DNA from 2 places in the Microtetraspora malaysiensis genome. Region 2 is predicted to be linked to the other one. Evidence: riboswitches for the same ligand, from Rfam matches in the RefSeq annotation. Region 2 holds a riboswitch; the other holds the start of a gene.
What was found. A riboswitch is a leader RNA that binds a small molecule or an ion and turns the genes downstream of it on or off. The one in region 2 is predicted to bind glycine.

Region 1: linked by a shared signal. The riboswitch ahead of gcvT (glycine cleavage system aminomethyltransferase GcvT) and the one ahead of gcvP (aminomethyl-transferring glycine dehydrogenase) in region 2 are both predicted to bind glycine.

Annotation. Positions count from the first base shown of each region.
Region 1 covers NZ_CP191998.1:7,845,881-7,853,432, forward strand. Annotated here, with positions in the region: gene ACQP1V_RS36720 (helix-turn-helix domain-containing protein) at 1-114, shown strand, start outside; gene ACQP1V_RS36725 (hypothetical protein) at 167-820, opposite strand; gene ACQP1V_RS36730 (TetR/AcrR family transcriptional regulator) at 1,273-2,010, opposite strand; gene ACQP1V_RS36735 (GNAT family N-acetyltransferase) at 2,061-2,612, shown strand; partial or broken gene ACQP1V_RS36740 (AraC family transcriptional regulator) at 2,856-2,984, opposite strand; gene ACQP1V_RS36745 (glyoxalase) at 3,087-3,701, opposite strand; gene ACQP1V_RS36750 (helix-turn-helix domain-containing protein) at 3,915-4,364, shown strand; gene ACQP1V_RS36755 (hypothetical protein) at 4,366-4,596, shown strand; glycine riboswitch at 4,697-4,795, shown strand; glycine riboswitch at 4,796-4,893, shown strand; gene gcvT (glycine cleavage system aminomethyltransferase GcvT) at 4,924-6,009, shown strand; gene gcvH (glycine cleavage system protein GcvH) at 6,006-6,395, shown strand; gene ACQP1V_RS36770 (L-serine ammonia-lyase) at 6,430-7,552, shown strand, end outside.
Region 2 covers NZ_CP191998.1:4,933,656-4,941,207, forward strand. Annotated here, with positions in the region: gene ACQP1V_RS23435 (extracellular solute-binding protein) at 1-372, opposite strand, end outside; gene ACQP1V_RS23440 (DUF5999 family protein) at 1,028-1,228, shown strand; gene ACQP1V_RS23445 (alpha/beta hydrolase family protein) at 1,332-1,928, opposite strand; gene ACQP1V_RS23450 (hypothetical protein) at 1,934-2,446, opposite strand; gene gcvP (aminomethyl-transferring glycine dehydrogenase) at 2,573-5,431, opposite strand; glycine riboswitch at 5,484-5,605, opposite strand; glycine riboswitch at 5,606-5,696, opposite strand; gene ACQP1V_RS23460 (MerR family transcriptional regulator) at 5,849-6,466, opposite strand; gene ACQP1V_RS23465 (bifunctional nuclease family protein) at 6,618-7,088, opposite strand; gene ftsR (transcriptional regulator FtsR) at 7,162-7,552, opposite strand, start outside.

The DNA of each region.
Region 1 (7,552 bases), 2.9 Mb from region 2:
CTCGGGGTGAGCGCGCGCACCGCCACCCGCCGGATCGCCGCGGTCGTCGAACGGCTGGGCGCCACCACCAGGTTCCAGGCCGGTGCCGAAGCGTCAGCGCGTGGCTGGCTCTGAGACCGCCGCAACCACCGGCGACCAGGCCACCGCCTGAGCTGCCGTGGTGAGTTCAGCGTATGAGGGGCCTGCGCGACAGGACCTCTGGCACCGGACTGTGCGCTTCGACCCATGCGGCCAGCGCGGGTGAGACGTAGTCGAGCGTTCTCAGCAACGTGTCATGATCAGCTCGCAGATGGCGGTGGTAGATCGGTCGATGGTGGGCAATCCGATTACGGAGAACGCGCAGGTAGTCGAGGTCGGAATGGAGATCTCGCCGCCTTCCCCTGAACCCGGGAAACGCCCGGCAGAGGGCGGGCCGCCAGAACCGGCGTTCATAGTTGTGACGACCTCCCGAGGTGAGCAGGGAGACCCAGAATCCGAAGACGAGCTCGGCCACCACGCAGTCAGGCGGAACGCTCGCCCTGGTTCGCATGACGACCGCCTTCGCGTCCCGGATCTTCGCCATGGCAACCGAGTTGAGATCGGCATCCGGGTGATCCCACCAGTCGTCCCGCTGGAAGATCCCCGCCATCTGACGGTGCAACGCGTTGCGTACAGCGATCTCGAGGTACTGCAGGGGCCCGTAAAAGGCCGCGGCCAACTCTGTGTTCCAGCAATGAAGCCGAAAGGCGATGTCCGGCTCCCCTCCGGCTGCCAACTCGTACTCGCCCAGTCGAGCAGCCGAAAGGAGATCGCGGAGATGAGCAGCGTCCGCTGGATCCATCTACCCTCTTTCACATCGCTGCTCGTCGGGCTACAGTGAGTTACCTAAGCCCCGGTGTTGCCTCTGCATCGCATGCCACCCGGGGCACAGCCTTTTCCGGGCGGCAACACCTGTCCTATTGTTCGCTCGCGGATCACGACGCGCGAACAGCCCATACCCCGCCCTCTGGGCGATCCCTGGGCAATCCGCGACGGCGGAACATCTCATTCCGATAACGCCTTCCGGTGCGATCAGAACTCGCACGGCGGATTGCCTTGGGGACCGGTTTCGCGTGGGGTGACACGCCGTGACTGGCCAAGGTTGCGTGACGGCCCACTTGGCTCGACGCGCCCGTGGGCGCGGCCTCCGAGAAACGCCTGGCCGACCTCGCCTCGGGAGACGTCCCGATCCATACCGCCACCACCGGCGACCAGGCCACCGCATGAGCCGACGCGCCTCGCAGGTCCGCCGATCTACAGGCCACCCGTGAGGTGCCCTTGGCCATCATCTCGGCGATGATGCGGCGCTCGTCGTTCGGCGATGCCAGGGCCACAGCAGCCGGCGATCGACCGGTGCTCAGAGCCCCCGCCGGGATCGGGCCGAGTGATCGTCGTCGGATCATCAGCACGGGTGGTCAGGGTGGCCAGGTAGTCGTCCAGGAGTTCGACTTGCCGCTGTGGCGGGAACGCCGCCGGGTCGAACAGGGCCTGGACCACCAGGCCGAGGATGAAGGACTGAGCGCCGGCCGCGATGGGCGCGGGGTCGCCAGGAGGCAGGTCGCCGAGCTTCTGGGCCGCGGCCACCCGCTCGCGCAGCCTGTCGCGGCTTTGGGCGTATTTGCGGGCATAGTCGGTGCCCAGGGCGGGGTCGGAGAGCGCGGCGTCCCAGGAGGAGACCCAGATTCGATTGCTGTCGGCGGCTTCAGGGGTCAGCGGCAGGATGTCCAGCAGTGCGTCCCTGAGGGCGGCCAGACCTTCGCCCGTGTGGCGGCGGGGGCGGGAGACGGTGCGCTGTTCGAGTAGGTCGAGGGCGTACGTCACCAAGGCCTGTTTGGTGGGGAAATAGTGCGTGAGCAGGCCGGTGGTCGCGCCGAGTTCGGCGGCGACGGCGCGCAGGGTCAGGCCGGCGAAGCCGCGGGTGGCCATGGCCTGCCAGACCGCTTCGGAGACGTCGCGTCGACGGGCCTCGTGATCTCCCTTGGTGCGTGACACGCTGCCACGGTACATTGCCATAACACTTGTTATGTGAATGGGAGGCCCTCATGTTCTCGCTGCCGCTGCGCGACGGTGCTCGCCTTGGTGGGCTGGAGGTCTGGCATGCCGAGGAGTTCGCCGACCATCTGGATCGGGCTCGCGAGCACATTCGCCCGTGGGTCGGGTCCGCGTTCGTCACCGACGATGTCGACGGGGCGCGGGCCACGCTCAAGCGATATGCCGAACGCCAGGCCGGCGACGGTGCCCGCATATATGGCATCTGGCGGGACGGAGTGTTGGCCGGCGGTGTGATGTTCACCGATTTCAATACCGCTCTCGGCTCGTGTGAGATCGGTTGCTGGCTGGAGCCGTCCGCTGAGGGCCACGGCCTGATCACGCAGGCGTGTGGCGTGTTGCTGGACTGGGCGTTCACGTCCCGGGGGCTGCACCGGGCCGAGTGGCATTGCCGGGCCGACAACGACCGCAGCTCAGCGGTGGCCAAGCGGCTCGGCATGACGCTGGAGGGCGTGCGACGCGAGGCATGGCCGTACGAGGGCGTGCGCTACGACAAGCAGGTCTGGGCGGTCCTTGCTCCCGAATGGCGCGCCCTGGGCCGGTGACCGGCTGACCGGTGGCACACGGGACACCGCGAGCGTCATGTCCCGAAGCCCCACCCCCACCCACAGCCGGCCCAGATAGCGCGGCGAGCGCCGAAGGCCGGGGGCCTTCGGGCCGTCATGTGCGAATGGTGATGTCCGCGCCGGTCAGGCCGGTCGCTGCTCGGGGTCGGCACCTCTCGATTCCGGACCGGTCTGGCCACCTGCGTCACCACGCACGACGACATCCCCGCCGTCGCGCGCGCCGGCCGGCGCCTCCATGTCCAACGGCTGCGCGTACTCCCGGTCGATCCGGTCCCGACCGCGCCGCAGCTGCGCGAGGTCGCCCCGGCGGTGCGCCTCGTTGAGTGCGCGCGTCCACGAAGGGTGACACATGAGAGAACTCCTTTCATCGATGCCTGCGAGCATCTGGGCCGCACGCCGGGTAGCCACCACGGGACAGGAGGGGCGGGGCCGGGTGCGGCCGCGCCACCCGGCTCAACGCGACGCGGTCTCCCACGCGAACCCGTCCGGGTCGGCGAAGGACCCGATGTCACTGCCGATCACGAGCCGGTGCGATCCGGTGCCGTCGGGAGAGACGCCGGCGTCCTTGGCGAGGGCACGGCGCCCGTAGAGCGCCAGCTTGACGGGACTCGACCCCGTGGCGAACTCGACATACTTGCGGCCGAAGCTCTTCGCCACAGCCAGGCCACGGTCAACGTAGAACCGCCTGCTCGCGGCCACGTCCGCCGCTCCCAGCAGCAGCACGATCTCGTCGATCTGCCGGGTGGCCGGGCCGGTGTCCTTCTTCGCCGAGGTCGCGACCTTCCAGATCGTCCCGTCGGGGGCTTGGACGACGCCGCCGTAACCCCAGAACGACTTCGTGACCGGCTTCACCGGCGACGCGCCGGCGTCCAGAGCGGCGCCGATGAGACTGTTGACGTTGGCCGGCTGGGACACCGTGAGCGACAGCGTGAACCCACGGAAGCCGGTCGTCGGCGCCTCCGAGGCCCGCAGGCGCACCGGCGAGTCCAATCCGAAGGCGTCGGTGTAGAAGCGTTCGACGGCGGTGGGGTCGGCCACCTCAAGGGTGACGGATTCGATGGAAGCCATGGCGATGACGCTAGTTGCGGCTCCCCGACCGGCGCTTCTCGATTCCTGATCGCTCTGTCGCCCGCCTCGCCACGCCCGCCGCCCGGCGGCCGGGAGCTACCCGAGGGCGTGCCACCTCGCCGTCGCGGGCGTACACACGGCCGCGCCTGTTGCGACTCTTTCGTCTATTGCGTTTATTGCGATTGCGTCGGATACTGCGTCTGGAGGTGCACCATGACATCCGCTCCGCTCCAGCCGAACTCCCCCGACGCAGCCGCAGCTCGCGACGCGCTTCATCGGGTTCGCCGCTACCTGCGGCGCCACCCCGACAATCCGGCGCGGATCCGCATCGTGGCGGAGGAGACGCGGGAGGAGCTGGTGATGCCACGTGCCGCCGTCGAACTACTTGCCGCGATACTCGCCCATATGGCGGCCGGTCGCGGCGTGTCCGTGGTGCCGGCACACGCCGAGTTGACGACCCAGGAGGCCGCCGACCTTCTCAACGTGTCACGCCCCTACCTCATCGGCCTCCTCGAAGCAGGAGAGATCGAATATCGCCTGGTGGGCACACACAGAAGAGTCCGCGCCGAGTCACTTCTGGAGTACAGACGGAAGGACGACCAGCGCCGAAGAGCAGCCGCCGACGAACTGTCGGCCATGACACGCGATCTAGGGCTCGACTGACGTGGTCTTCACCGTTGTGTACGACGCATGCGTGCTGTACCCGAGCACACTTCGCGATCTCCTGATCAGGATCGCCCAGGCCGGCATCGTGCAGGCGAAGTGGACTCAGCAGATCCTGGAGCAACAGATCGCCGACTCCTGGAGGAATCCGCCCGGCACCGCCGAGGATGTGCTGGCCAGTCTCGAAAGAAGCGGCCTGGTCCAGTCGGTCGCCGAATTGCGAGCGGTCTGAGGTCTACGAGCCGCTGGAGGCGCGCGGCCTACTCCGAGGTGAGCGGCGGTAGGCAGTTTCGCGAGATGGCGTCCGACCACTAGGCTGACGGGGCACCGAATGAACCCGTGCGGGAGAGCGTCCTGACAAGCCGGTCAGGTCCCCTGAAGGAGCAAGCCCTCCCCGCGAACCTCTCAAGGCAAAGGACCGTGCGGGCCAGGTGACCTCTGGAAAGCAGGCCGTGACCGGCCTCGCCGAAGGTGAAAGTCCGGCAAAAAACGGACGAAGCTCTCAGGCACCGATGACAGAGGGGGAGGATGCTCTCATCCGTCTTCCTGAGGTGCGATCATGTCACGATCTACCCCGTTGCGTGAGGTTCACGAAGGCCTCGGCGCCACGCTCACCGACTTCGCGGGATGGCAGATGCCCCTGCGCTACGGCAGCGAGTCGGCCGAGCACAACGCGGTGCGCACCGCGGCCGGGCTGTTCGACCTGTCCCACATGGGCGAGATCCACGTCACCGGCCCGCAGGCAGGAGAGGCGCTGGACTACGCCCTCGTCGGCCACCTGAGCGTGCTCGAGCCCGGCCGGGCGAGATACACGATGATCGTCACGGAGGACGGCGGCGTGCTGGACGACCTCATCGTCTACCGGCTCGCGCCGGAGGACTTCATGGTCGTCGCCAACGCGTCCAACTACGCCAAGGTCGCACAGGAGCTGACCGAGCGCGCGAAGTCGTACGACGCCCAGGTCGAAGACCGGTCGGACGCGTACGCGCTGGTCGCGATCCAGGGGCCGAACAGCACCGCGATCCTCGGCAAGCTGACCGACGCCGACCTGGTCGGGCTCAAGTACTACGCGGGCCTCCCCGGCACGGTCGCCGGGTTCGAGGTCATGATCGCGCGTACCGGCTACACCGGCGAGGACGGGTTCGAGCTGTTCTCCCGGCCCGAGGACGCCGCCGGGCTGTGGAACGCCCTCACCGAGGCGGGCGCGGAGCTGGGGGTGCGGCCGTGCGGCCTGTCCTCCCGCGACACCCTCCGGCTGGAGGCGGGCATGCCCCTGTACGGCAACGAGCTGACCGCGGAGATGACGCCCTTCGACGCCGGGCTGGGCCGGGTCGTGAAGTTCGACAAGCCGGGCGACTTCGTCGGGAAGGCCGCGCTGTCCGGGCACCCGGCCCCCGAGCGGCGCCTGGTCGGCCTGGTGGCGCGCGGCCGCCGAGTCCCCCGCCACGGATACCCGGTCACGCGGGAGGGCGAGGTCGTCGGCGTGGTGACCAGCGGTGCGCCTTCACAGACTCTTGGCAAGCCCATCGCCATGGCGTACGTCTCGGCCGACGCCCTCGAAAAGGGAAATCTGGCCGTGGACATCCGTGGCAGCCAAGAGCCCGTTGACGTCGTTGATCTGCCTTTCTACAGGAGGAGCAAGTGAGCAGCATCCCCGAAGAGCTGAGCTACACCAAGGAGCACGAGTGGGTGGCCGGCGTTGACGACGGTCTCACCGTGACGGTGGGTGTGACCGCGTTCGCCGCGGAGCAGCTCGGTGACGTGGTCTTCGTGCAGGTGCCCGAGGTGGGCAGCACTGTCGAGGCCGGTGACGCGATCGGCGAGGTGGAGTCCACCAAGTCGGTGAGCGACATCTACGCCCCGGTCGGCGGCGAGATCGTGGAGACCAACCCGGCGGTCGTGGACGACCCCTCGCTGGTCAACTCCGACCCGTACGGCGAGGGCTGGCTGTTCCGCGTACGCATGGAGGGCGAGCCGGAGGACCTGCTCTCGGCCGCCGAGTACACCACCCTCACCTCGGGCGAATCCTGAAATTCCCTGAGATTTCCAGATAAGGGCATGGATCATGGCGATCAGTGTCTTCGATCTGTTCAAGGTGGGCATCGGGCCGTCCAGCTCCCACACGGGCGGCCCGATGGCCGCGGCGCACAAGTTCGCCCGCGGCCTTCACCAGGACGGTCTACTTGAGAAGACCTCGCGCGTCGAGGTCATTCTGTACGGCTCGCTCGGCCTGACCGGCAAGGGACACGGCAGCGACAAGGCGGTGCTGCTCGGCCTGTCCGGGGAGAAGCCCGAACTGGTCGACGTGGACACGGTCGACGCGCGGCTCGCCGCCATGCGGGAGTCGGGCACGGTCACCTTGTACGGCTCCCGCGAGATCCCCTTCGTCGTCGGCGACGACCTCGTCTTCGAACGCAAGATCACGCTGCCCCACCATCCGAACGGGATGCGGTTCACCGCCTTCACCGACTCGGGCGAGATCCTGCGCGAGAAGATCTACTACTCGGTCGGCGGCGGGTTCGTCGTGGACGAGAACGCCACCGGCGCCGACCGCATCAAGCCGGACGACACCGTGCTCCCCCACCCCTTCACCACGGGGGCGGAGCTGCTCGCCCGGTGCTCGGAGACCGGCCTGTCGATCTCCGCGCTCATGTTGGAGAACGAGCAGGCCTTCGGCCGCACGCCCGCGCAGATCCGCGAGGGGCTGCTGCACCTGTGGTCGGTCATGGCCGAGTCGGTACGGCGCGGCACCTCCATGGAGGGCGTCCTCCCGGGCGGGCTCAAGGTCAGGCGGCGGGCGAACCAGTTGTACCGCCGCCTGCAGACCGAGGCCGACCGCGACCCGCTGCGCGCGATGGACTGGGTGACCCTGTTCGCGCTCGCGGTGAACGAGGAGAACGCGGCGGGCGGCCGGATCGTCACCGCCCCGACGAACGGCGCGGCCGGCATCATCCCGGCGGTGCTGTCGTACTACACGCGGTTCGTCGAGGGGGTCGACGACGACGGCGTCGTACGCTTCCTGCTCACCGCGGGGGCGATCGGGGTGCTCTTCAAGGAGAACGCCTCGATCTCCGGCGCCGAGGTCGGCTGCCAGGGTGAGGTCGGGTCGGCCTGCTCGATGGCCGCGGCCGGGCTCACCGAGGCGCTCGGCGGCACCCCTGAGCAGGTCGAGAACGCCGCCGAGATCG
Region 2 (7,552 bases):
GGACAGCGCCTCCACCTTGCCGTCCAGCGGGAGGAGCTGGCCCGCCTCGACCAGCGGCTGGAGCCCGCCGTACGCCCGGAGCTGGGCGACGTCGGGACCGCCGCTGCTGGACAGGCCCGTCGCCAGGATGTTGTTGTACTCGGTGGCCTGGAACGGCTTGAACTCGACGTGGATCTTCGGGTGCGACTCCTCGAATTTGGCGAGGATCTTCTCGTACGCCTTGACGTCCTCCACCCGCCACGACCACAGGCTGAGGGTGACCTTGTCGGCGCCCGCCTTGTCGCCCTGGTCGGACGCGCCGCCGCCGGGCGCGCACGCCGCCAGTGCCACCGCGAGCACCCCGATCGCCCCCGCGATCCACCTTCTCTTCATGAGACTTCCCTTCGGCCCGCAGTTCCGTTCGTTCTCACCGAGGGTCGGGTTCACCACGTGGCTCGAGGTCCGGCCCACGCCACGAACAGGACGAACAGGGCGCCGTCGTACGGGTTTCCGGTCCTCGACGTGACGTCACCCACCCCTGACATGTAGGAAAATGTCCGCCAAGGTCACCGCGTTGACTGGAAGTTACTTACATCCGACCCTGATGGTCAACGCTTTCTTTACGGAAACTTCACGCGGGCCCGCTCCCCGTACAGATGGGCCACCACGTCGCTGCGCGAGGCCCGGCCGCCTGAACAGCGGGGTCGAGATCCGGCCTCCGGGTGACGCCGCGAAACGACGCGGGGGCGGCGTGGAGACGGCGCGGAGAACCGTAATCTGCCGGTTATCAGACGGACGGCGTGTCGAGCTTGGACCGTTATCTTCCCTGAGGCAATCTTGTGGAATAGCTCACAACGTGGTGAGCGGAACCCGCGCGGGCGCCCCCGGCCCCTCCCCAGGACCGGCCGAAACCGTCCTAACGGACTATGTCGCCACGTGGCGAGCGAGCGGCACACTGGTATTGGCACCAATGTGCTGTCAGTCACACACCAACCCCAGACGCCCGCCGCCCGCGTGCGGGCGAACGATAAGACACGGAGCCCCGGCGATGTGCCCTCATAGCCCGTCCTGTCCGAGCGCGGATGCGAAGGACCGCGAAGCGGCCCGCACCGTAGCGGCCCACCCCGAGCAGGGGTGGAGCCTGCTGTGCAACGGCGTCGTCCTCTTCGAGGACACCGGCGAGCTGCTGCCCGACGGTGTCGCCATCGCCCCGCACCGCCCGACCGACCTGGCTTCCAGCGCCGCCTGATCGGCATCGTGGCCGGGTCACCCGGCTGGTCCGTCCAGCCGGGCCCCTTCCCGTCGCCCCGTCCGGCGACGGGCTCAGGTACCTTTTCGCCGCCTGCTCCGGCTCAGGCCCGCAGCCGCGCCAGCAGCCACCGGGCCACCTCCTCGCCCACCCGGGCGGGATCCTTCTTCAGATCGTGCCCCTCACCCGGCAGCACCACGAGCCGTGCCGCGTCGGACTCCTCGGGCACTCCGAACGGGTCGCGATCCCCGTTGATCACCAGAACGTCCGTACCCGCCTGCCTCAGCTCATCCGCTCTGGAGCGTTCCGGCTTGCCCGGCGGGTGTAGCGGGAACGCCAGCGCGACCACCGCGTCCGCCCCCACCGCCCGGGCGGTACGGCAGGCGACCCGCGCGCCGTTGCTCCGCCCGCCCTGCACAAGAGGCAGCTCCGGATGGCGGGCCCGCAACTCCTCGATCATCGCGATCCACGCCTCGTCCTGCCGCACCGCCGAGCCCGGCGCGCGGGCGCCTCTGAGCCGGAACGGCTGGGTCACCCGGGCGACCGTCCCGCCGATGGCCAGGACGGCGTCGCGTACGGCGAGCAGGTCGGGCGCGTCCACTCCCCCGGACGAGCCGTGCGTGAGGACGAGCAGCAGCCGCGGGTCGGCCGCCTCGTCCACCTCGGCCCGTCCCGGGCCGTGCGGTGTCTGTAGCTCCACCGGGGTCAGGTTACCGAGGGGCGCACGTCCCTGCTGAGGCGGAGCCGCACCTCCTCGGCCAGCGCCGTGTCGGGGTGGGCCAGGCCATACCGCCAGACGGTCTCGGCGTCGCCGTCCCGGCCGCGCAGCGGCAGGACGCGGGCGAGCAGCTCGATGGCGAGCCCCCCGGTGCCGGCGTCGACGCCGTCGCCCTCCTCGACCGCTCCGGCGAACTCGCCGCAGGCCATGTCCAGGTGGGCGAGGCCGAGCAGGATCCGCAACCGGGCGGGCTCGGCGACGCCGGGCACGGACAGGGCGCGCAGCAGGAGGTCGGCGGCCTGCCCCGGCTCGCCGTCCTCCAGCAGCCGCTCGGCCATCCGCTCGGCGACGTCGGAGAGCCCCGCCGCGCCCTCCTGCCGGTCGGGCGCGTCTCCGTCGGCCGCGACCTCCGCGAAGATCGCGGCGGCGGCGTCGAGATCGCCCGCCTCGGCCAGCCCGCGTGCGCGGTCGATCTGCCGTCCGGGGTCGATGGCCGTCATGCCGGGCCCTCCAAAATCGGGGATCGGCAAGATCCTAACGACCGGCGGGCCCGCGCGGGGAGGACATCCGCATGATGACGGCCCGCTTCCGTTCCGGGCCCGCGGTCCTCCCCGCGCTCACTCCGCTCAGTCCTCGTACGCCTCCAGGGGAGGGCAGGAGCAGACGAGGTTGCGGTCCCCGTACGCCTGGTCGATGCGGCGGACCGGCGACCAGTACTTGTTCTCCCGCAGCGCGGACACGGGGTAGGCCGCGACCGTGCGCGAGTAGGGGTGCGGCCACTCGTCGGCGACCAGGCAGGCGGCCGTGTGCGGCGCGTTCCGCAGCGGGTTGTCCGTCGGGTCGTACTCCCCGGACGCGACGCGGGCGATCTCGCCGCGGATGGCGACCATGGCCTCGACGAAGCGGTCCAGCTCGGCCAGGTCCTCGCTCTCGGTGGGCTCGATCATCAGCGTGCCCGCGACCGGGAACGACATCGTCGGCGCGTGGAACCCGTAGTCGATCAGCCGCTTGGCGACGTCGTCCACGGTGACGCCGGTCTCCTTGGTGATCTGCCGCAGGTCGACGATGCACTCGTGCGCGACGAGGCCGTCCCGCCCGGTGTACAGCACCGGGTAGTGCGGGGCGAGCCGCCGGGCCAGGTAGTTCGCCGAGAGGATCGCCTGCTCGGTCGCCTGGCGCAGCCCCTCGCCGCCCATCATCCTGATGTACGCCCAGGAGATCGGCAGGATGCCCGCGGAGCCGTACGGCGCGGCGGAGACGTCGCCCGAGCCCCGGCCGGGGAGGTAGGGGGCGAGGTGGGCCTTGACCGCCACCGGCCCGACACCCGGCCCGCCGCCGCCGTGCGGGATGCAGAACGTCTTGTGCAGGTTGAGGTGGCTGACGTCCGCGCCGAACTCGCCGAGCCTGGCCAGGCCGACGAGGGCGTTGAGGTTGGCGCCGTCGACGTAGACCTGTCCCCCGGCCTCGTGGACCCGCGCGCAGATCTCGACGATCGTCTCCTCGTACACCCCGTGGGTGGACGGGTACGTCACCATGATCGCGGCGAGCGCGTCGCGGTGCTTGTCGATCTTGGCGGCCAGGTCGGTGAGGTCGACGTTGCCGTTGTCGTCGCAGGCGACGACGACGACCCGCATCCCGGCCATGACCGCGCTGGCCGCGTTGGTGCCGTGCGCGGACGACGGGATCAGGCAGATGTCCCGGCCGCCCTCGCCGCGCCCGTGGTGGTAGGCGCGGATGGCGAGCAGCCCGGCGAACTCGCCCTGGGAGCCCGCGTTCGGCTGGATCGACACCGCGTCGTAGCCGGTGACCTCGGCGAGCCAGCCCTCGAGGGTCTCGATCAGCTCGACGTAGCCCGCCGCCTGCTCGGCCGGGACGAAGGGGTGGATGCCGGCGAACTCCGGCCAGGTGATCGGCTCCATCTCGGTGGTCGCGTTCAGCTTCATCGTGCAGGAGCCGAGCGGGATCATCGAGCGGTCGAGGGCGACGTCCTTGTCCTGGAGCCGGCGCAGGTAACGCAGCATCGCCGTCTCGGACCGGTACGAGTGGAACACCGGGTGGGTCAGGAAGTCACTGGTCCGGGCAAGGTCGGCCGGCAGCGCGTCCGGGGTCACCCGGTCCAGGTCGTCGATCACGGCGCCGTCGGCGGAGCCGGGCACGCCGAAGGCGGCCCACACGATCTCCAGGTGCTCGGCCGCGGTCTTCTCGTCGCAGGCGACCGCGACGTGGTCGGCGTCCACGGGCCGGACGTTGACGCCCGCCGCCTCGGCGGCGGCCACGACCTGGGCGGCGCGCCCGGGGACGCGGGCCACGACGGTGTCGAAGAACTCCTCGTGCGCGACCTCGACGCCGCCCTGACGCAGCCCGGCGGCGAGCACGGCCGCGTGGCGGTGGACGCGCTGGGCGATCCGTCGCAGGCCGTCCGGACCGTGGTAGACGGCGTACAGGGAGGCCATGACGGCGAGCAGGACCTGCGCGGTGCAGATGTTGCTGGTCGCCTTCTCCCTGCGGATGTGCTGCTCGCGGGTCTGCAGCGCGAGCCGGTAGGCGGGCCGCCCGTCCGCGTCGACGGAGACGCCGACCAGGCGTCCGGGCATCTGCCGCTGGAGGCCCTCGCGTACGGCCATGTAGGCGGCGTGCGGGCCGCCGAAGCCGAGGGGGACGCCGAACCGCTGGGAGGAGCCGACGGCGATGTCCGCGCCCAGCTCGCCGGGCGACGCCAGCAGCGTCAGCGCGAGCAGGTCGGCGGCGGCGACCACCTGCGCGCCCGCCGTGTGCGCCCGCTCGGCGAGCGCGCGGAAGCTCGCCACCCGCCCGCTCGCCCCGGGGTACTGCACCAGCACGCCGAAGCACTCGGGCAGCGCGACGCCGGGGTCGGCGAGGTCCGCCTCGACGAGGGTGATGCCGAGCGGCTCGGCCCGGGTCGCGAGGACCGCCTTGGTCTGCGGCAGCGCGTCGGTGTCGACGACGAAGACGTCACTCTTGACCTTGCTGGCCCGGCGGGCCAGGGTCATCGCCTCGGCGGCGGCCGTGCCCTCGTCCAGGAGCGAGGCCCCGGCCACGTCGAGGCCGGTCAGGTCGGTGATCGCGGTCTGGAAGTTGAGCAGCGCCTCCAGCCGGCCCTGCGAGATCTCCGGCTGGTACGGCGTGTACGCGGTGTACCAGCCCGGGTTCTCCAGCACGTTGCGCAGGATGACGCCCGGCGTGATCGTGTCGTGGTAGCCGAGGCCGATCATCGAGGTGCGGACGCGGTTGCGGCCCGCGATCGCCCGCAGCTCGGCCAGTGCGCGCGTCTCGCTCGCCGCCTCGGGCAGCGCGAGCGGCGTCGTGGTCCGGATCGCCTCGGGTACGGCGACGGCCACCAGGTCGGCCACGGAGGCGTATCCGACGGCCTCCAGCATGCGCGCCTGCTCGGCGTCCGAGGGACCGATGTGACGGGCCGCGAAGGGCGGGCCGGAAAGATCGCGAAGTGGTGACCGGTCGGTCATGTGCAAGCCTCCTGCGGCGGGTCGAGACCTCGGGGGCGCACGCGTGCGCCCGGTCTCCCCCTCTGTCATCGCGACCAGCCGACCGGCGGCGGGACAACGACCTGAGAGCTTCACCCCGGAGGGCTTGCACCGTCGGTGAGCACGCCTGGTGGACGTGCTGCTTTCCAGAGTTGCCTCTCCCGCGCGGTACGGGATGCCTGAGAGATTCCGGGGAGGGTTGCTCCTTCGGCGCCTCTACTAAAGAGGTCTCTCCCGCACGGGGTCGTCGGCTTTCGTCACTCTACCGCTTACCCCGAGGCGGGGCATTCACCCGGTCTCGTGGATTTTCACCCGATCCGCCGCCATATCACCGGTCACAGCCGTTTTCGCTGGTCATATCCGGCTTCGGGGGCGGCGCGGGGCTCTCGCTCGCGGCTCTCAGCCGGTCTTACGGGACTTCCTGCGCTGGGCCAGCTCGTCGGCCGGATGGTCGGCCTCCGAACCCGAGCCGGACTCGGCCCGCTCGCCCGGCAGCTCGGCCAGCGATCCCTCGACTTCCCGCCAGACGCGCCCGAGAGCGATGCCGAACACTCCCTGACCGCCCTGGAGCAGGTCGATGACCTCGTCGGGCGACGTGCACTCGTACACGCTGACGCCGTCGCTCATCAAAGTGATCTGGGCGAGGTCGTTGACTCCCCTGTCCCGGAGATGCTGGACGGCGGTCCGGATCTGCTGGAGCGAGACGCCGGTGTCCAGGAGGCGTTTGACGACCTTGAGCACGAGGATGTCGCGAAAGCTGTACAGGCGCTGCGAGCCGGATCCGTGCGCGGCTCTTATGGTCGGCAGGACCAGCTCCGTCCGGGCCCAGTAGTCGAGCTGGCGGTAGGTGATGCCGGCCGCCGCGCAGGCGGTGGGACCGCGGTACCCGATGTCGTCGGGCAGTCTCATCGGGCGCTCGTCGAACAGCAGTCCCTGCTCACCGGCGCGCTCTCGCGCTGACTGACGGGCCGGATCATGCTGGTCGGCCGCTTTACCCTCGCCGCTGCTGACCGCCACTGCGGACCTCCGGCTTTCTCTCATCCCACGGTCTGATCTGGGGGTTCATGAATTACAACCGTGGATTCCCTTGCACCGTAGGACCGGGGACATTCTCAGTCAACGACCCCGCACGGCGCGTCGTGAAGCGTTAAATTCCCGAAATCAACCCCTACCCGGCACGTCCGAAGTCCTCGGGCGTGATGTTGTCGAGGAACTCCCGGAACTTCTCCACCTCGTCCTCCTGGTCGTCCGGCATGCTCACGCCGGCCTCCCTGAGGACCTCCTCACTGGCGTAGATCGTCGCTCCGGTGCGGAGCGCGAGCGCGATCGAGTCCGAGGGCCGGGCGCTCACCTCCACCCCGTTCGAGAACACCAGATCGGCGAAGAAGATCTGGTCGCGTAGCGCGACGATGTTGACCGTTTGCAGGCGCACCCCCAGCGCCTCCAGCACGTCACGGAACAGATCATGAGTGAGCGGGCGCGGTGGCGGCTCCTCCGCCTGGGCGAGCGCGATGGCCGTCGCCTCGGTCATGCCGATCCAGATCGGCAGGTACCGATCGCCGTTCGTCTCCTTCAGGAGGACGATCGGCTGGTTGGTGGGCATCTCAACGCGAACCCCCACGACCTCCATCTGCAACACGGGCGACTCCGTCTCAAAGTGGCGCGGCATATCACCAGGCCTTCAACGTAACACCCGCTGCGGGTCGGCCCGGTCACTGCCCCAGAACGCGGCGAACACTGCCACGAAGCAACACAGTGTGCAATTCGAGGAGAAGTCCGGATATTTCCCGTCCGGTCTCCTCGGCCTGTCCGATCGCGCCCGGTGCGCGGCGGCGCAGCAGCGGGGCCACGACCTGCTCGACCAGGCTCGCCTCACGCTCGGCCGCGGCCCGGACCATGCGCAGGTGGCGGGCGTGCAGGCCGAACCTGGCCAGCGATCCCACGTTGCGGGCGATCTCCAGGGCGTCCGCGTCGTACCAGCGGGCCACGGAGGCCACCAGGCCGAAGCTCTCCAGCTCGGCGAGGGTGTCCTCGTCGATCTCGGCGGCCCGGAGCAGCTCCTCGCGGCTGAGCCGTGCCGGCGGGGTCTCCTGCGGCAGCGCC